DNA from 2 places in the Pseudoalteromonas sp. bablab_jr011 genome. Region 1 is predicted to be linked to the other one. Evidence: predicted binding sites of a transcription regulator. Region 1 holds the regulator's gene; the other holds the start of a gene.

Region 1 (10,360 bases):
TTGTTCTGCAGACGCCGTAAAGCATAACAACAGGCATAAAGTTGCTGATAAAAGTAAACGCATATCCATCACATAAGTGAACTACTGGAAACACTATTGTAAAACGCAGAGCTGAAAAGAAAAAGAGCACGCGCCAAAAGTAAACTATAGTCATTAATAAATACAGTCTATGGGAGTTGAACAATGCGGTTGGGTGCGTTTTCTGTGAGTTTAAATGTACAAGATATCCATGCTTCAAAGCTATTTTACGAGAAGTTGGGGTTTACTCAGTTTGCGGGTGAGATAGAGCATAATTGGTTGATTATGAAAAACGGTGAACATTTAATTGGTTTGTTTCAGGGGATGTTTGATAAAACCATGCTGACTTTTAACCCCGGCTGGGACCAAAGTGCGAGACCTTTAAGTGAGTTTAGTGCTTATGATGAACTAGAGGCGCACTTTAAACAACAGGGGCTGGCGGTACAAAAGGTCGGTGATGCCAGTTTTATTGTCACCGACCCTGATGGTAACCCTATTTTGATTGATCAGCACGTGTAATCGGTTTACGGCGTCTGATACGGACATTTTGTAGTAATAAAATAATGCCCGTAATACAAAATAATACGCTACTTGCGGCAAAGCTAATTAGTAATGGGTTGTTGAAATTTTCTCGTTCATCATAATCCATGATATGCAGCATCCAGAAAAAGTCAAAAATGCGCCACAAAGTGCTACGAACAGTAATGACTTTACCGGAGTCGCCTTCTAAATAAACGGTTGTATTTAACCAATCGTTATAGCTCACTTGCCACACATTGGAGCGGTGACCGACTTCTCTCGCTCCTTTTTCTAGTAACTGCGCACCCGCGACATCCGCCTTGATGAGTAAGTGTGCATTGGCATTGGCAATAATTTCAGTTTTAGTTGGTGTGCTCATAGCACGACCTGATTGACCGTCAAAGTTAAACACGCCTTTATTAGTCGTCACTTCGATGATGGGAGTGGTTAAAAAATGACGGTATTGAATGCTATCAATTTGCTGAAATTGTTTGGTTATTTGGTCAAGAGAAGCGGGGTAATCATGCAAGGTAAATGGATTATCTAAGCTACGATTGGCTAAATGTTTACCATGTACTTTTTGAAGGGGTATTGAGCTCATTACTAAGCCCCCTAATAACCAAAAAAAGAGTTGTATGGCGAGTAAGTAACCCAGCCACTTATGCCCTTTACGGGCATATTTAAATACGCGCTTATTCATTGATTACCTCTTATTATTTTTTTATTGGGCAGCGGTATAGACAGAGCGACTCAACGCTCTTGCAGCATTTACTGTATTCTAAATTTGGTTTATGTACAAAACTGAGTTAAAGTTTCAGAGATATCAATAGAGGGTAAAAACGAGAGTATGTCGGAAATTCAATTTTTAAATGTAGATCTGGAACTTGAATCAAAACACGATATGAGTGCGCTGGTAGCTGATTTAAAGAAAAACGCCATGGTTTTACATTACGACCAAGATGAATACCGTCAATTAGCACGTATTGAAGCCGCGGCTGATATCGGCACACCAGATAAAGCTATCAACCAATTATGTGAACTTATAGAGTCGTGCTCACGCAATGCATTAAAGCAATGGTTGTCTTGCTCAAAGCGTACTTTTGATATTGGGTTTGAGTCGGGTGACTCACCTAAATGTTTTAATCAAGCCCTGCACGCAGACACCTTATTACGTATTTCAGCGATTGGCGCAGGGCTCGAAATTACTATTTATCCTGTTGAGCGTTAATCACTAACGCTTGACTACCGCTGCGGTCATTCGTGATACGCAGCATAGTTCACCTGCCGCATTCGTTATTTTAATTTCCCATACAGATGTTCGCTTACCTAAGTGCAGTGGCTTTGCCGTGGCTGTTAAGAGGCCTTTTCGAGAGGCTTTAATGTGATTGGCATTTATTTCTTGGCCAACAGCATAATATGCGGTGAAGTCGACCACAAAATTGGCTGCATAACTTGCTACAGTCTCTGCTAAAACAACATTAGCACCACCATGGACCATCCCCATAGGGTTATGATGCTCTGGAATAGCGGGCATAGTGGCCACTAAATAATCGTCGCCGATTTCGGTTATTTCAATGCCCATTGTTTTCATTAATGTGCCTTGCCCAGTAATACCCTGTTCGAGTTCTTTACATAATTCGAGGGTGAATGGTTGATACCAAATGCTCATTGTGTTTCCTTCGCAAACTAACTTCTTAAGTGAAATATCGGTATACAATATGGTATCTATCCCCACCGTTCAATGCTTGTTTTTTATCATGAGAGGAAGGGGAATTTAAATTTGCGATTTTCAGATAACTGTATATACTCACAGTTAAATGTACTGTATGGAAAACCAGTTGTATGCGCCCATTAACAAAACGCCAATCGCAAATTTTAGAACTTATTAAAGTATTTATTAAAGACACTGGTATGCCACCTACGCGTGCTGAAATAGCGCAAACATTGGGATTTAAAAGTGCCAATGCCGCTGAAGAGCATCTAAAAGCACTGGCAAAAAAAGGCATGATTAAAATGAAGCCTGGAGCAAGCCGAGGCATTCAATTAGTCGAAGAAGACGAGCCAGAACAGCTTGGCTTACCACTGATTGGGCGTGTTGCCGCGGGTGAACCTATTTTGGCGCAAGAGCATGTAGAAAGCCATTGTCAGGTTGACCCTGCATTGTTTAAACCCGCTGCAGACTTCTTATTGCGAGTTAACGGCATGAGTATGAAAGACATTGGCATCATGGATGGTGACTTACTGGCAGTACACAAAACGCAAGTTGCAGAAAATGGCCAAGTTGTTGTGGCACGTGTCGATGACGATGTGACTGTAAAACGTTTAGAAAAAGCAGGACGTAAAGTATTTTTGCATGCTGAAAATGAAGAGTTTGCCCCGATTGAAGTGGACTTAGAGCATGAGTCATTTAATATTGAAGGCTTAGCTGTTGGGGTTATTCGCAACGCTGATTGGATGTAGCTTTTTATATTACGCGTTAATCGTTACAAGCAGAGTAATTTCTTTATCTGCTTTGCTAAACTTTTTTGAAACAACGCACCAAATTGATTCAATTTGGTGCGTTGTTTGTTTTTGACCGTTTACCTAAGATTTGTTAACCCTTACTTTCTACATAAAGCCTTATACGGCGCAGTTTTCCTTTCTTTTTAAGTTTTTATACTTGCCTTAAGTATTAATTAACGCGCTGATTATAGTTGTTATTTTTGCACCAAAATAAACATTTATTACCACAAAAACTTGCTTATTGCTCATTTTTTAACTAATTGGTTAAGTACATTGTATTAACACCTATTTACGAAAAAGACACACAACAAATGTGTAAGGGGGTTAAACAATGAGTGTGTCGTTCATTGCGTCGTGATGATACACAGACCCAAGCTGTTTGCAGATGACACATCAACCATCGATTGGTTTGGGTATTTAAACAATAAAAAAAACGAATGGGCACCAGCTGTAACGCCTTTTCGCTTTGCGTCTTGCAATAGCAATAAAAGGAGCTGTCACATGGGTAAACTGCGTTACACCTTGTGGCTTATATTGGTAGCACTTCCGCAACTTGCTTTGGCAAATAGCCAATTCAATATGCGTAAAGGTGTCACTGATATAAGTAATAATGTTTATGAATTACATATGACGATATTTATTATTTGTTGTGTGATTGGCATCATCGTATTTGCGGTGATGTTTTGGGCTTTGATACATCATCGTAAGTCTAAAGGAGCAAAGCCTGCCCAATTCCATGAAAGCACGAAGGTTGAGATACTTTGGACTGCAATTCCATTTGTGATCTTAATCGCTATGGCGATCCCTGCCACCAAAACGCTTATTGCCATGGAAGATGCTTCAAAAGCAGATATTACAGTCAAAGTAACAGGGTCGCAGTGGAAGTGGCACTATGAATACATGGGAGAAGATATTGCTTTCTATTCGATTTTAGCGACACCGAAAGATCAAATAGATAATCAAGCCGAAAAAACAGAGCACTACCTACTCGAAGTCGACAAACCTCTGGTGTTACCAATCAACAAAAAAGTACGTTTTTTAATGACCTCTGATGATGTAATACATTCTTGGTGGGTTCCTGATTTTGCCGTGAAAAAAGATGCCAATCCCGGCTTTATAAATGAAGCATGGACACGCATTAACGAGCCCGGTATGTACCGCGGTCAATGCGCAGAGTTATGTGGTAAAGACCATGGTTTTATGCCGGTGGTTGTTGAGGCATTGCCAGAAGATGAGTTTGCGACTTGGCTTGCAGACGCAAAACAAGCGAAAGAACAAGCCGCTGCTGCAGATGCCGCATTACTTGATCAAACTCTTTCGAAAGATGAATTAGTTGTTTTAGGCGAACAAGTCTATATGGCCAGCTGCGCAGCCTGCCATCAGCCCACTGGCATGGGATTGCCGGGTGTATTTCCAGCCTTAAAAGGCAGCCCAATCGTGTTGGGCGATGTGAACGATCATATTGATATTGTTTTACATGGTAAGCCAGGTACAGCGATGCAAGCGTTTGATAAACAGCTTTCAATAAAACAACTTGCAGCAGTCATCACTTATAAACGCAATGCGTGGGGTAACAATACCGGTGATGTCATTCAACCGAGTCAGATTCAAGCAGCAATTGATGCAGCAGCGGAGGCGAACTAATGAGTAACGTTATTAATGAGCAAGCCACTGAGCATGCGCATCACGACCACCATCATCCAGCGAAAGGTTTCAAGCGTTGGTTATATACAACCAACCATAAAGACATAGGTAGTTTGTACCTGATCTTCTCGTTGACGATGTTTTTAATTGGCGGCGCCATGGCTATGGTGATCCGTGCTGAATTATTCCAACCTGGTTTACAATTGGTTGATCCTCACTTTTTTAACCAAATGACCACAGTACATGGGTTGATCATGGTATTTGGGGCTGTGATGCCCGCCTTTACAGGGCTTGCAAACTGGATGGTACCTATGATGATAGGTGCGCCAGATATGGCCTTACCACGAATGAACAACTGGAGCTTTTGGATTTTACCTTTTGCCTTCCTTATTTTATTGGCATCGCTGCTTATGCCCGGTGGTGGTCCCGCTTTTGGTTGGACGTTCTATGCACCGCTTTCAACGACTTACAGTAACGATAATACCGCGCTGTTTGTGTTTGCAGTGCATATTATGGGTATTAGCTCAATTATGGGCGCTATCAATGTCATTGTGACAATTGTAAACCTTAGAGCGCCGGGTATGACATGGATGAAACTGCCTCTATTTGTATGGACGTGGCTGATCACGGCTTTCTTACTGATTGCTGTTATGCCCGTGCTGGCAGGTGCCGTGACAATGGTATTGACCGATAAGTACTTTGCGACCAGCTTTTTTGATGCTGCTGGTGGCGGAGATCCGGTGATGTTCCAGCATATTTTCTGGTTCTTTGGTCACCCTGAAGTCTACATTATGATCTTACCGGCGTTCGGTATTATCTCAACGATTGTGCCGACCTTTTCGCGCAAAAAATTATTCGGCTATGCGTCCATGGTGTATGCAACCTCATCAATAGCACTCTTAAGCTTTATTGTTTGGGCACACCACATGTTTACGACAGGTATGCCGGTTGCTGGCGAATTGTTCTTTATGTACGCGACGATGCTGATTTCGGTGCCAACTGGGGTAAAAGTGTTTAACTGGGTGGCAACAATGTGGCGAGGCTCTATTAGCTTTGAAATACCCATGATGTTTGCAATCGCCTTTATTGTGTTATTTACGTTAGGTGGTTTTTCGGGGCTTATGCTTGCTATTACACCGGCCGATTTTCAGTATCATGACACCTACTTTGTGGTTGCCCACTTCCATTATGTATTAGTTACAGGTGCTGTGTTCTCCATTATGGCTGGGGCCTATTATTGGCTGCCGAAGTGGACGGGCAATATGTATAACGAGACCTTGGCTAAATGGCACTTTTGGTTATCGCTTGTAAGCGTTAACGTGCTGTTTTTCCCAATGCACTTTGTGGGGCTTGCAGGTATGCCCCGCCGTATTCCAGATTACGCACTTCAATTTGCTGATTTCAATGCCATCATCAGTATCGGTGGGTTTGCGTTTGGTTTATCGCAACTGCTGTTTGTTTTAGTGGTCTTTAAGTGTGCCAGAGGCGGCGAAAAAGCCCCCGCTAAAGTATGGGATGGCGCTGAAGGATTGGAGTGGGAAGTTGACTCACCAGCACCGTATCACACCTTTGAGACGCCACCGGAGATTAAGTAATGAATCACGCACCTTTGCTTAAAAAGCTGTTGTTAGCATGTTTAGCTATGTTTGCATTTGCCTTCGCATTGGTGCCGCTTTATGACGTGTTTTGTGATGTTACGGGCCTCAATGGTAAACCCTCACTTGAACAAGCCAAAGTCAGTGAGCATGTAAATACTGAACGTCAGGTTGATGTGAGTTTTACAACTCATGCGCAAAGTGGCGCCCCATTCAAAGTGGAGTCTGAGCAGTACAGCGTCGCTGTGCAGCCAGGCGCCATGCGAGAAGTTAAGTTTAGTGCTAAAAATACCAGTAATACTGACAAGGTAATGCAAGCTATCCCAAGTGTTTCACCCGGTAAAGCAGCAAAGTATCTACATAAAATTGCTTGTTTTTGTTTTGATCAACAGCCGTTAAAAGCAGGAGAAGAAGTGGAATTCACTTTACTGTTTTATGTTGATACTGAACTACCCGATGACGTGGAAGAGCTAACATTGTCGTACACCGTGTTTGATATTAGCGGGCAAGTTGTGGCCAAGAACGATTAAGCCGCCAAGCTAATTGCTAATTAGGAGCAAACAAAATGAATCAAAATTACGAAAAATATTATGTGCCAGCCGAGAGTCCTTGGCCAATTGTTGGGGCTGTCGCAATGTTTTTAATTGCAGTAGGCGCAGGCCTCACTGTAATGCAAGTAAACGGCGAAGGAAGCAGTGGTCAGTTCGTCTTATATCTTGGTATTGCGATCCTCATATATATGGTTTTTAGTTGGTTTAAAAACGTGATTGAAGAGTCGCACAAAGGCTTATATTCAGCACAAATGGATCGCTCATTCAGACAAGGTATGAGTTGGTTTATTTTTTCTGAAGTGATGTTTTTTATGGCGTTCTTTGGGGCATTATTTTACGCCCGCATGATCTCGGTACCTTGGTTAGGTGGTGCGGGGAATAATGCCATGACCAACGAGGTACTTTGGCCTTCATTTGAGGCCGTATGGCCATTGTTGACAACCCCTGCGGGAGAGACAACACAAGCAATGGGTTGGCAAGGCTTACCGCTGATTAATACCCTTATTCTATTAACTTCATCGGTCACTATCCACTTTGCGCATGTTGCCATAGAAAACAATAAGCGGGGGGCACTCAAAACGTTCTTATCACTCACTGTGTTGCTTGGTGTGGTGTTTTTGGCTCTGCAAGTTTATGAGTATATGCATGCATACCAAGACTTGGGTCTAACCCTTGATGCGGGAGTGTATGGCAATACCTTCTTTTTGCTGACCGGCTTTCACGGCATGCATGTGACCTTAGGGACAATTATTTTATTTGTGGTACTGCTGCGAATTTTTAAAGGTCACTTTACCAGTGAAAAGCATTTTGCCTTTCAAGCTGCGGCTTGGTACTGGCACTTTGTTGACGTGGTGTGGTTGTGTTTATTTGTATTTGTGTACGTGCTGTAGCGTTATGAATTGGCGATGGGTTAGTGTGAATAAAGCCCAGTTTTAATGCCGCAATAATGATGATCAGTACCATGGCAGAGAAAAACACTCGTCGACCTAAATAGTGAGACATCGGTCGCGAGTGTTGCTTAGTAGACATCATCACAAATAGCGCCCGAAACAGATTAAACACGATATATAACAATAACAGTGTAATGATGATTTTTATCATTTTAGGTTTCCTAGATGCAGTTGATTTTAAGGCGTAAACAAAAGCTTAGCTCAATTATTGCAATTTGCGTTGTGTCACTTGCGGTGCTGGTGTGTTTACGGCTGAGTGTGTGGCAGTATCAACGTGGTGAGCAAAAACAACAGCAATTAAGCCAGCTTGAGCAGTCAGAACAGCAAGGTGTAATGGACTGGCAGGCATTTCAATTATTACCTAATCAGGTTGATAAAACAGGTTTAAAGCTGACTTTGCATGGGCTCATCAATACGCAGCGTTATTGGCTGTTAGATAATCAGATTTACCAAGGACAAGTAGGATACGACCTACTTGCTGCTGTAAAAATTAATGATGATATAGCGCCTGTCATTGTTAATTTCGGCTGGTTGAAGGCACCGATTGATCGTAGTCAACTCCCCACCGTAAATTGGCCTCAACCTTCACACATATCTACCACAGTGCAACTCAAACAAGGTCAGCTGCAAGGCTTTACGCTAGCAGATGAAATTGGCGCTGAAGCTGGCTGGCCTAAGCGTATTCAAGCAATTGATTTAGACATTTTTAGTCGTCAACTAGCGCAACCTCTGCAACCGTTTTTAGCCTACCGCCTTGCAGCTGATGACATAGCGACTCCTCATTACGAAAGTGTAGTGATGGGGCCAGACAAGCATTATGCCTACGCTGTGCAGTGGCTGCTCATTGGTGCGGCCTGTGTTGTTATAGCTTATTTTGCGATGAGAAGGAGACGTAATGAAAGTTAATCCACTTAGTTTATTTGCTCTATGTTGCTTTGTGCCACTGGCGTTAGCGTATACAGCATTGAAACTTGATTGGCTGCCCAGCGGTTCAAGTAATTACGGGGAGCTGTTAGAAACAGAAGTAAAGCTTGCAAATTGGCAGCAGGGCGATCCGAAACCATGGACGATTGCGCTTAACTACCCAAAAAGCTGTCACTCGGTTTGTGAAGCCCAGTTAGCCAGCTTAGACAACCTTCATATTGCCTTGGGTAAGAATCAGCAAAAGGTTGATGTTGCCGTTCTTACAAATCAGCAAGATATAGCCACTAGTTGGCGACAATTAGATGAAAACTCAGCGCTTAAAGCGGGAGATTTATATTTGGTCGATCATATGGGCTTGGTGGTACTGCACTATCCTTACACTGATGAGCCAGAACAAAACAGATTAATTCAAAAAGGGTTACTGAAAGATCTAAAAAAACTACTTAATTATGCGCGTTCAAGTTAAAGCTCAGTAAGGATGCAAAAGATGTATAAAAATTATAAATATTTAGTCTTAATTACGTGTTTTATGTCGGTGTTAGTCGTTGGACTGGGGGCTTATACACGGCTCAGTGATGCAGGTTTAGGCTGCCCGGACTGGCCCGGTTGCTATGGGTTTTTAACGGTGCCAAAGCACGAAACAGCATTACTACATGTTGAACAAAACTACCCAGATATGATGTTTGAAGCGGCAAAAGCGTGGAAAGAAATGATCCATCGTTATTTTGCCGGTGCGCTTGGGTTATTTATTTTGGCTTTGTTTGTTTTGGCTTGGTTAAAACGCCAATACCCAACTACCCCAGTTAAGTTAACGTTACTGCTCCTTTTGTTAGTGGTATTTCAAGCCGCGCTAGGTATGTGGACCGTTACCATGAACTTACAACCATTAGTGGTGATGGGGCATTTGCTTGGGGGATTCAGTATTTTGTCTTTAGTGTTCTTGTTGTACTTGAGGCTAACCACAAAACCCATTGTGGGTGGGGATGCAGGAGCTCGGCCATATTACCGATTAGCCTTGATTGGCTTAGTCGTCCTGATACTTCAGATTGCCTTAGGAGGGTGGCTTGCGGCTAATTATGCGGCACCGCACTGCAATGGGTTGCCATTGTGCAGTTATGCTCAACCTTTCTCGTTAAAGAGCGTTTTTCAACTGCCACTTGAACACAGTACTTATGAATATGGTGTTTTATCGCAGCAGGCACGTATGTCTATTCACTTATTACACCGTATTTGGGCCCTTGTTACCTGTGTTGTATTGGCACTCATTATGTGGCGTATCTATTCGCACTCTTATTCTCGAAAAATAAAGCATTGCACGGTCACCGTGTTAATAGCCTTACTGTGTCAAATCTGTTTAGGCCTTGCGGTTGTTCATTGGCATTTCCCTTTAAGCGTAGCGCTTGCTCATAACTTAATGGCAGCCATGTTGTTATTAACAATGGTTAGACTATGTTTCCACTTAAAAGCAAGAACTTAGGAGGCGATAATGGCCTTAACATTACGTACTGAAAAATCAATATTTTCTCATGGTCATGCGTTGTTAAAAGACTATCTTGCGATTAGCAAATTTAAAGTCGTTGCGATGCTTGTTCTCACCGCATGGGTTGGTTTAGCACTTGCTCCTGATATGGGGCGAGGTCTTTTTGTTCAATTGGCA
Region 2 (10,360 bases), on a different contig from region 1:
AAAGGCATTATGCTTGGTCCAAACAATTATTTAGGCCGTGGTTACCAAGGTGCGCCAATTGCAATAACAGTTGAAGGTGCAAACATTCTTACGCGTAACATGATCATTTATGGTCAAGGTGCAATTCGTTGTCATCCGTTCGTACTTACTGAACTAGGTGCATGCTCGATTGAAGACCGCGAAGAAGCACTTGCAGTATTCGACAAAGCACTTATGGGTCATATTGGTTTTACCATTTCGAACCTAGTACGTACTAAGTGGTTAGCATTCACCGGTGCGCGCTTTACAAGTACGCCGTACAAAGATGAAACCGCAGAGTTTTACCGCGTAGCGTCACGTTTTAGTGCTTCACTTGCATTAATGTCTGACATCAGCATGGCTGTGTTTGGTGGCTCATTAAAACGTAAAGAGCGTATCTCAGCACGTTTAGGTGACTTACTAAGCTACTTATACCTAGTGTCTGCAACACTTAAACGTTACAACGACGAAGGCCGTAAAAAAGAAGATTTTGCGCTTGTTCAATGGAGCTGCCAAGATCACCTTTATCACTGCCAACGTGCACTGGCTGACTTAATTAATAACATGCCGTCTGCTGCGCTTCGTGCGATGCTTAAAATCATGTTATTCCCATTTGGTCGCCCAGTACGCAAGCCAACAGATAAGCTTGAGCACAAACTCGCACACTTATTACAAGTACCTAGCGAAACACGTAACCGTTTAGCAAGTTATGTATACCTTAAAAATGAGCCACTTAACTTAGTGGGCCGTCAAGAGCAAACGCTTAAAGACGTACTAGAAGTTGAACCATTATTTGATAAAGTATGCCGCGAAAAAGGTGTAAAACTGCCTTTCTTCCAACTTGATAAAGTGGCACAAATGGGCCTTGAAGCAGGCATTTTAAGCCAAGCCGAAGCTGATAAATTAGCTGCTGTTGAAAAAGCTCGTCTCGATGTAATTAACGTAGACGATTTTGACCCAGCTGACCTCGTTGCAGGTAAAGCTGCACGTAGCGGAAATAACAGCAAAGCTGATGCAGCTTAAGCAATTAACGCTATTCCAATTGTTATAACACACCAAACCAGCGCAAAATGCGCTGGTTTTTTTTGCGCTAAAAGCTGCTGTAAAAAGCACCACACAGCAGCCAAAGCCACCAGCGGCCATTGTAAAACATTTAACAAAAGCATTGCCGCCAATGTCGCTGCACCATAAAACAGTAAACTGGGTATAAAATGACTTAAATAAAACCGTCTGTACTGACCATTTGTTTGAAAAAACATTCGGTATTTTTGAAGCACTGCAAAGCAATCAAACTGTAATGAACTACTTAGTAATACACAGTTTGCCAACACCATAACCTGTATCGCATGATTAAAGTCGCTACGAATTTCAACTAGTTGCACTGCGGCTAATAGGCTTGCAGTAAACAAAGCACTTCGCCAAATTACACTCCAGCTGTGCTCCAAAAAGTAACTAATCCAAAATGAAGTGAGTGAACTAACCACACGTTTGTGACTGAGGTTCATGTTAGGAAAAAATAAACTCCCCATAAAACCAATTAAAAAGCCGCTATGGTAGTGTAAGGAATCTAAACTAAACGGTAAAAGAACCAGAATACTACACGCTAAAAAACCATAAAATAGCGAATAAGGTCTATAAATTACCATTAAACCGCACAGCCACTGCAACAGCATAAATAGAATAAAATGAGGAACCTGCAACCATTGCTGAAGACGAAGGTCAACGGCTATCAATAAGCTTGCCATTAACCACACATTACTGAGTAGTAAAAGCTTACAGTCGATTAAAATTAGCCAAGCAGGCTTAAAGATATGTGCTTGAAAGGCTCTATTTTCTGAGTTTGTTATAGCAGGAGCAACAGCCCATAACATAACGGCTTGCAGTGCCAGATAGAGCAAAGCTAACTGGGCGCTAAAACGGGCATGTTCATGGCTGTCTACAATTTTACCCAGCCCCAAAAATAACAACAGCGCGATGCCTAAAACCGCAGGCCCAAGCACTAACGCAAACAACAAACCAAAGTTTTTAAGCTGCGCCAGTAAGTTCTTAAGTGCAGTTGTATATGCTAAATAGCGGTAGCTCATTAATGCATTATAACGTGACAAGCTCTCTATCATAATGGCGTACACTCAAAGCCTTGGTGTAAAAACACATCTGGCTCGTGGCTGGTTAAAATGATTTGCCCATCGGGTTTATCACTTAAATAGTTATCAAGCAAATTTAGTAAATAATGGATACTTGCTTGGTCAAGTGCTGCACTCGGCTCATCTAAAAGCAAATAAGGCGCCCGCTTCATAAACGTGATTATAAGCTGGCATTTTTTTTGATTGCCTGTCGATAATGCACTAAAACGGGTGTGTAAGTGTTCGCTGAACTTAAATCCGTTAATAAGGTCAATTGGCGCAGGCACATTTAAGGCTTTACAGGTCAGTTGAATAATTTGCTGAGCCGTTAAAAAATCAGGTAAACAAATGCGATCGCTGGCAATAGCCACATACTTTTGTGGTGAACTATGCTGTTTATTAGCATACATTATTTGCCCCGACTGTGATTTTTCAAGGCCAGCAATTATCATCAGTAACGTGGTTTTGCCACTCCCATTGCTCGCCTGTAAGCACATTTTCTTACTGTTAAATTGCTTATTATAATTTTCGAACACGGTTGCTGTAGCAAAACGCTTATTGAGATTTTTTATTTCTATCATTGCCATTCCTTTGCGAAATTTAAATTGTAACACAGCAATGTCCCTAAAAAGTTACATGCTTTGTAACAATTATTTAGCTGCAAAACTTGCGTTTATATATTGAACAAGTAAGACTCAATAACGGAAAAATAATAAGGAATAATTAAAATGAAACCGAGTTTTCAACTAGCAACTATTGCGTGTGCATTAAGCCTTGCATTAGCAGGATGTTCACAATCAAACCAAACGACCACCAGCGCAATTAGTCAGCAACAAGAACACACTATTAAACAGTATGACGCTGAAACATTTTTTGATACCACTTCAATTATGGGCAGCAGCTTTTCACCTAAAGGTGACAAAATCCTTGTTAGCAGTGATGAAAGCGGCATCTATAGCCTCTACGAAATTGATATTAAAACAGCGAACAAAAAACGTTTAACAAACTTTGAAGACAGCACCTATGCTGTTCGCTATTTTCCAAACGATGAGCGCGTATTATTTACCAAGGACTCAGGCGGGAACGAGCGCTATCATATTTATGTACGTGAGACAGACGGCACTGTCAAAGACCTGACTCCTGGCGATGAAACTCGTGCCAGCTTTGCGGGCTTTACAGACGATGGCAAACACTTTTTTATAACGAGTAATCAACGCGATCCTAAGTTTATGGATTTATATCGCGTAGACAGTTCACGCTATGAAATAACACCTGTTTATCAAAATACTCTTGGTCTAGATGTCGGGGCGATTAGCCCTGATGGCCGCTTTATTGCCTTATCAAAAAATAACTCTAATAAAGACAGTGATGTGTTCATTCTCGATACAATGAAAAAAACGCTCAAACCTGAGCTAATCACTCGTCATGATAATGAAGCGCAATATGGCCCTGAAACATTCTCAAAAGACAGCAAGTCTCTGTATTACTCGACCGATGCAAAAGGTGAATTTTCACAGGTTTGGCGCTATGACTTAACGACAGGTGAGCACAGCCCCGCCCTAAAAGATGACTGGGATGTCAGCTTTATTTACTTCTCAAAATCAGGGCGTTACCAAGTAAGTGGGGTTAATGCTGATGCCAGTACTAAAGTGACAATCATTGACACAAAAACCAATAAACAAATCGATATGCCTGCCTTGCCCCCGGGCAATTTACGTGGTGTAAGCTTTTCAGCTGATGAAAAGAGCATGGCGTTTTACCTAAATTCAGATACCTCGCCAAGTAACTTATTTGTTTGGCAATTAGGCGAAACGAAAGCAAAAAAACTGACCCATACTTTAAGCGATGCAATTGATCAAAATGATCTCGTTGAAAGCACGATTGTGCGTTTTAAAAGCTTTGACGGTTTAGAAATCCCTGGCGTTTTATATAAGCCCAAACAGGCTAATAGTAATAATAAAGTGCCTGCTCTAGTGTGGGTGCATGGTGGTCCGGGCGGCCAGAGCCGCACAGGTTACAGCGCAATGCAGCAGAACTTAGTTAATCATGGCTATGCTATATTTGCTGTAAACAATCGCGGTAGCTCTGGCTATGGTAAAACTTTTTTCCATTTAGATGATAAAAAGCATGGTACAGACGATTTGCAAGATATTGTCTACGGGAAAAAGCACTTACAGAGCTTAGACTGGGTTGATGCTGATAAAATTGGCATTATGGGTGGCAGTTACGGTGGCTTTATGACGGCAGCGGCGCTGGCTTTCGAACCTGAAGAATTTAAAGTAGGTATTAATATTTTTGGCGTAACTAACTGGGTAAGAACATTAAACTCTATACCACCTTGGTGGGAAAGCTTTAAAAAAGCGCTGTACGATGAAATGGGTGACCCTGCAACTGATGGCGAACGCCATCGAGCGATATCTCCCCTCTTCCATGCTAAAAACATTACGAAACCACTGATGGTTATTCAAGGTGCAAACGACCCTCGTGTATTGCAAGTTGAGAGTGATGAGCTTGTTGCCGCAGTAAAAGCGAATGGTGTCCCCGTAGAATACGTGTTGTTCGATGACGAAGGTCATGGTTTTACTAAAAAAGAAAACCGTATCAAAGCATCAAACGCGTACCTTGAGTTTTTAAATACGTACTTGAAAAACTAAATTTTAGAAGCCGGTGTACACCGGCTTCTTTATCAAAACACCTGTATAAACCTCAAATATCCTGCATACAAACTACTGTATAAACTTCGATATAAAACACTGTATATATTATTTCATCCATTTTTAACAAAATATCACACTGCAAAGAAACAAAATAACCAATTGTTTTTAAAGATTTAATTTTTTAAAATTATTAAAAACTGAATAATTGGTTAAAAAAATAGCAAAAAAACACTTGCGCAAAAACACTGTATAAACTACTGTATACACATACTGTATAAACAACCAGTGAGTGAAAGTTATGTTACAGCCAATTACCTTAAGAACCGTTAAAAGCTATCAACAAGATAACGACAAAGCGTCGGTTAATTTAATTCAAATTGAAGACGAAATTTCAGCAACATTTGAGCTATTAAAGGTATTACATCACTATAACAGCCAAAGTGCGTGGACATTGTTAATTGCACCTGATCATGTGCCAAGTAAAGCATTACTCGATTCATGTTCAATCGACACCAGTAAACTGTTAGTGATCAGACAAAAGCACCTTGTGAATCTTGAATATGTGTTAAGTTCGGCGCTGCACAACGGTAACTTTGCCGCAGTGATCACCTGGACAGATATTGTCAGCAACAATCAACTAGATTCTATGACTCTTAATTTAGAACATGCATCTGCAAAGTTTTACTGCTTCACCAAAAGCAACCCATTAAACAATTTAGTACCGCAGCCACAATAGGCTTGCTAAAATAGCAATTTATTGTTTTAGGTAAGTTGTTATGACATCACTCACACACTCCCTTTGTCCTTGTGGCAGCAAACAAGATTTCTCGCTTTGCTGCCAACCTTTGCACGCAGGCGATAGCCAAGCGCAAACGCCGGAACAACTTATGCGTTCTCGCTTTAGTGCTTATGCCTTAAAAGATGCAAAATATGTCTTTACAACATACGCACAAAGCCAACAAACCGCTAACCCTGTTAGCGAAATCAAAGATTTTGCTAATAGCTGTCGTTTTACCAAGCTAAGCGTTTTAGATACTGAATATAACGAGCAAGAAGGTTTTGTAGAATTTAAAGCAAATTACTTTTACCAAAACTTGTATTGTGAGTTACACGAGAAATCGCGTTTTATTAAAGAAGATGGACTATGGCGTTACCTTGATGGTGAAATAACGCCCGTTGCTGATATTAAAATTGGCCGTAATGATGAATGCCCTTGCGGTAGCGGCAAAAAATATAAAAAGTGTCACGCAATTTAAATCACGGCTATTCACTTTTTATATAGCCAATCTAAACCTTGACTAGCCATTGTAGGGAAAGCCGTTGCGTGGTGGGCATGTGATATAAATCAACACACAATAATGTCATTGTATTTCAGACAATAAAAATGGGCCTCAAGGCCCATTCTTAAATTCTATGAATTATAACGACTATTCTTCGTCAAATTCTTGTAACTGGCGTTGTGCTGGACGCGCTAGAATCTCGACATAAAACGATGTAAGCCCTTTTGCTTCAATATCGCTAATGCATTTATTAATTTCCGCCACATGAACGACTTTCGCGTCGTCAGCTGACTCTCCAAATTTACAATCAAATGCCCAGTAATCGGCATCTTCTGGGAGAGTTTTATTACGCTCACGTTTTAAATACTTCTTCACTTCGTGCTTAGCTGCATCAACCATGCGAGGGTATTTAATTTTCTCATGGTTAAGCGTGAATGTTTTCTTCATTATAGTCCTAATAACTTGGTTCAATGATAATGGCATAAAGCCATTTGGGCGCATTATAACAAGCACATAAAAAATTAGCTGTACTTTTTACTGATTTGCACCAATTTACCTATCTTTGTAAGTGTAGCGTACAAGGCGAGTATGACAATTTCAATTAATTAAGCAGTTGCCAATTGCAAAGGCTGATGAATCGCCTCGTCCGTTAAGCTGTCATAAAACGCAGCTGCATCCATTTGCATACGCTCTGTGGGTGCGTTTTTATCGTAATAGCGTTTTCTGACTGCTGGCTCACAGTTATCGATGACTTCTAACGGCACATGATTTTTATCATCGCGGATAGCAAGCGGCTCAGGACTGAGGCAATTACGTAGGCGAATATCTGACAAGCCACCTTCTAAAAGTCGCAGCCCATTATTCTGCCCGATTAACATATCATATTGTTCAGGCGCTAATGGTTGTTTTGGGCCTGCCCCTAACTCATTTCTGAGTACGTGTTCTGAACTCTGAGTATCGGTTAATTCTGTTTTCGGTAAATGAAACTGGCTAAAATCAAGCGCATCATGAGACAGCATCGCCAATAATAAGGCAAACTCACCTTGGCGGTGTTCATGAACACTTTTGTTAAGACGATTATCAAGTTGACTCTCGTTGAGCAACAAACCATCAATTTGCATAGACTTTGGCCGAATAGTTTCAAGATTAACCAGTTATCGGCATTAATCTATTTTTCTTTAGTTTTTTTCTTTACTTAAAGAGCCAGTTTGCTATTATCAGCGCCGTTGCATTGGAGGGGTTCCCGAGCGGCCAAAGGGATCAGACTGTAAATCTGACGGCTCAGCCTTCGCTGGTTCGAATCCAGCTCCCTCCACCACTTTTCTACGCTCAGTTAAGTGGGGCCAAATGCAATAAAAATTAGTGTGGAGGGGTTCCCGAGCGGCCAAAGGGATCAGACTGTAAATCTGACGGCTCAGCCTTCGCTGGTTCGAATCCAGCTCCCTCCACCACTTTCCTTCTCTGCTAATTCACTATTCTATTTTTCATCTTATTATTTACTTCTCTTTTCCTAAATCGTTAAACTAAAAATACAGCTATTTCAATTGAATTATCCTTTTGTTATACTATTCCGTTTAATTAAGTGGTCTATTTTGAGGCAATAAAACCGCGTTGATAACAAGGCAAAAATTTAGTTATTTAGTTATTTAGTTGTTCTCGGCAATTGCTCCTGCATTGCTCTACCTCCTGCATCCATGCAGTCGTAAATCAGACATTTTTAACGCAGGTAGCGACTGGTTTAATCACTCAAAATGATTAAGTATTTTTGCGGATTAGTATTAGAGCCAGCGTAAAAATGGACCATTCACTTTCAGCCAATTGCTTGCTTTTTTATGTTCGGGATAAAACTCACTCACCCGTTGCCAAAATGCCGCACTGTGATCCATATGCTTTAAATGCGCAAGTTCATGAACAACAACATAATCAATAACCCATAGGGGCGCACTGGCTAAGTGCAAATTAAAGGTTAACTCTCTTTGGCGATTACAACTGCCCCATCGCCGCTTGTAATGTTGAATTTTAAGACGTGTTGGTAACGCTTCTCTCATTTGAATACAGTAGTTTTGTATACGCATCTCAAGGTAGGTTTCTAACTTGTCATGTAAAAACTCTTCCATCAATGCAAGATACTTTGCGTCTGTGAGTTTAACGCGCGGTGAAATAGCAAGGGTTAATTCATGAGTATCAGTGTCTTGATACCATTGGCTGCAATTTTCTTGCTTAAATACAAGGGGAATTACCTGATCAAATAGCTTGATTTGCGAATTTTTAATGGGAAATTGACACTGCTCAGCGTGTAATGATTGTTTAGTAACTTGCTCTGCAACCCAATGCTGCTTTGTTTTTAACCACGCTTCAATATCTTTACGCGGGACAAAGTGAGGTGCATACACAGTCAACTGCTGCTCGGCGACTTTAATCGCGACAGTTTTTCTACGTTTACTGCGTTTTAACGTGTACTCAAACAAAATAAGCCAATGTAATTAATAAAATCTTTGTATTATATTTTACCCCGTAAAATACCTGCTAATCTATAAAGATGACTCATAAATAAGTTTTTATTCTTATGCCTGATAAACCGTGTTGTAGCTACATTTCACCAACAGGTAACACGTGTCAAGAAACCGATATGGGTTCTGGGTATTGCTTTTGGCATGATAATAAATTTGATAAATCAGGCTTAGAGCTGACTCAAAAGCTTGAACGATATGCAAAAAAGGGCGGGTTACTTCAGGGTCTGCAATTACAACGTGCAAATTTAGTGGGTCTAAATTTAATAAAGAAAGATGATGAAGAAGGTTATGATCTTTCTTACTGCAATTTTTATCGAGCCAATTTGTCGGGGGCACATCTTTTCAACAATAAAATTGCCAATACATCCTTAATGAAAGCGAACCTTCATAGCGCCAGCTTACACTACTGCGATTTGCGAAATACCAACCTACTTGGGGTTAAACTCAGTGATAGCCGCATTGATAATATTTATTTAGGCGAACAATTACTACAAGAAGCCGAGGCGTTTAAAGCTCGTCGAAATAGGCAATACTCGACTGCGCGCGACTTATTTGAACAATCCGAAGAAATATACAGAAATTTACGTAAAGCGTCTGAACACCAAGGGCTTTTCGAGCTCGCGGGTAACTTTACCTATAAAGAATTAAGAATGCGCCACGCACAGTACCCGAAAGGATCAACGAAACAAATTACTTCCAGCTTTATTGACATGTTATGTGGTTATGGTGAAAAACCTGAAAATGTCATTCGCTTTAGTCTGTCTCTTATCGTTTGTTGCGCAATATGTTACTTTTTATTTGGTGTCAGCTATCAAGATTCATTGCTTAGATTTAGTTTTGATAATTCGTTCGATGATAACGTATCAGCACTTTTAAACAGCATTTACTTTAGCGTTGTTACTTTTACAACGCTAGGCTATGGCGATATTACCCCCATTGGATTATCAAGGCTCATAGCAGCGATTGAAGCATTTTGTGGCAGCTTTTCGCTAGCGCTGTTTGTGGTGGTGTTTGTAAAGCGTATGACACGTTAATGGATTATGTGAGAACCTTGATGCTTTTTAGCCTCGTACATTTTCCGATCAGCACGATTTATAAGCTCCTCAGCACCGACTGTGCTGTCTAAAGGCGCTGAAATAATGCCAAAACTCAAATGTAACGCGGGGTATTTTGCTTCAAAAGCAACGATCAGCTTATTACATATCGCAATGGTGTTTTCTACGTCGCAATCTGGCATGATCAGGCAAAATTCATCTCCCCCATAACGACAGGCAATGTCTATTTCTCTTGTATTCTTTTTAAGATATTTCCCGATGAATTTTAATACCTCGTCACCTTTCAAATGCCCTTGTGTGTCATTCACTGATTTAAAGTTGTCTAAATCAAAATATACAATAGTCAAAGGTAGCTTCTGACGGCGCGCTCTTGCTAATTCTCGCTGAAACAACTCTTGCATTTCTCGGCGATTATACAAATTTGTGAGGGGGTCTAGTTTGGCAAGTTTTTCAAGTTCATGTGTACGCTGCGCCACTTTCTCTTCAAGCCCTTTCGCATACACTTCTGTTCTTCGTTTCGCATTTTCTATTTCGCCAACAAGACTCGCAATGTACGTATCAAACACTAATGTTGTATCAAAATAAATAAGCTTATCAATAATGGTTAATGTTTGATTTAGCTCTGCATGGTCTTTTATGGTGTTTCTTAACACATCAAAAATGAGCTCTTTAAGGGTACATACCGCCGATAAATAAAGTTTGGGCTCTACCCCA

Evidence for each region. The regulator LexA, encoded in region 1, represses DNA repair genes until DNA is damaged. The targets are predictions, from matches to a motif close to TACTGTATNNNNATACAGTA.
Region 2: a site for LexA is predicted at 5,054-5,073, ahead of JIG41_RS18820 (SulA-like leucine-rich domain-containing protein). Genes of this name have one in related genera too.

The regions. Positions count from the first base shown of each region.
Region 1 covers NZ_JACDWU010000283.1:54,416-64,775, reverse strand. The annotation lists partial or broken gene JIG41_RS16510 (endonuclease) at 1-69, opposite strand, end outside; gene JIG41_RS16505 (VOC family protein) at 184-537, shown strand; gene JIG41_RS16500 (hypothetical protein) at 512-1,237, opposite strand; gene JIG41_RS16495 (hypothetical protein) at 1,385-1,765, shown strand; gene JIG41_RS16490 (PaaI family thioesterase) at 1,769-2,206, opposite strand; gene lexA (transcriptional repressor LexA) at 2,380-2,997, shown strand; gene coxB (cytochrome c oxidase subunit II) at 3,541-4,683, shown strand; gene ctaD (cytochrome c oxidase subunit I) at 4,683-6,278, shown strand; gene JIG41_RS16470 (cytochrome c oxidase assembly protein) at 6,278-6,808, shown strand; gene JIG41_RS16465 (cytochrome c oxidase subunit 3) at 6,844-7,719, shown strand; gene JIG41_RS16460 (DUF2909 domain-containing protein) at 7,619-7,930, opposite strand; gene JIG41_RS16455 (SURF1 family protein) at 7,945-8,685, shown strand; gene JIG41_RS16450 (hypothetical protein) at 8,675-9,169, shown strand; gene JIG41_RS16445 (heme A synthase) at 9,191-10,180, shown strand; gene cyoE (heme o synthase) at 10,190-10,360, shown strand, end outside.
Region 2 covers NZ_JACDWU010000302.1:22,013-32,372, reverse strand. The annotation lists gene fadE (acyl-CoA dehydrogenase FadE) at 1-1,041, shown strand, start outside; gene JIG41_RS18835 (DUF6136 family protein) at 1,038-2,123, opposite strand; gene JIG41_RS18830 (ATP-binding cassette domain-containing protein) at 2,132-2,722, opposite strand; gene JIG41_RS18825 (S9 family peptidase) at 2,870-4,795, shown strand; gene JIG41_RS18820 (SulA-like leucine-rich domain-containing protein) at 5,097-5,534, shown strand; gene JIG41_RS18815 (YchJ family protein) at 5,575-6,054, shown strand; gene JIG41_RS18810 (DUF6172 family protein) at 6,226-6,525, opposite strand; gene JIG41_RS18805 (VC2046/SO_2500 family protein) at 6,684-7,199, opposite strand; tRNA gene JIG41_RS18800 (tRNA-Tyr) at 7,312-7,396, shown strand; tRNA gene JIG41_RS18795 (tRNA-Tyr) at 7,445-7,529, shown strand; gene JIG41_RS18790 (M48 family metallopeptidase) at 7,857-8,546, opposite strand; gene JIG41_RS18785 (ion channel) at 8,645-9,625, shown strand; gene JIG41_RS18780 (GGDEF domain-containing protein) at 9,622-10,360, opposite strand, start outside.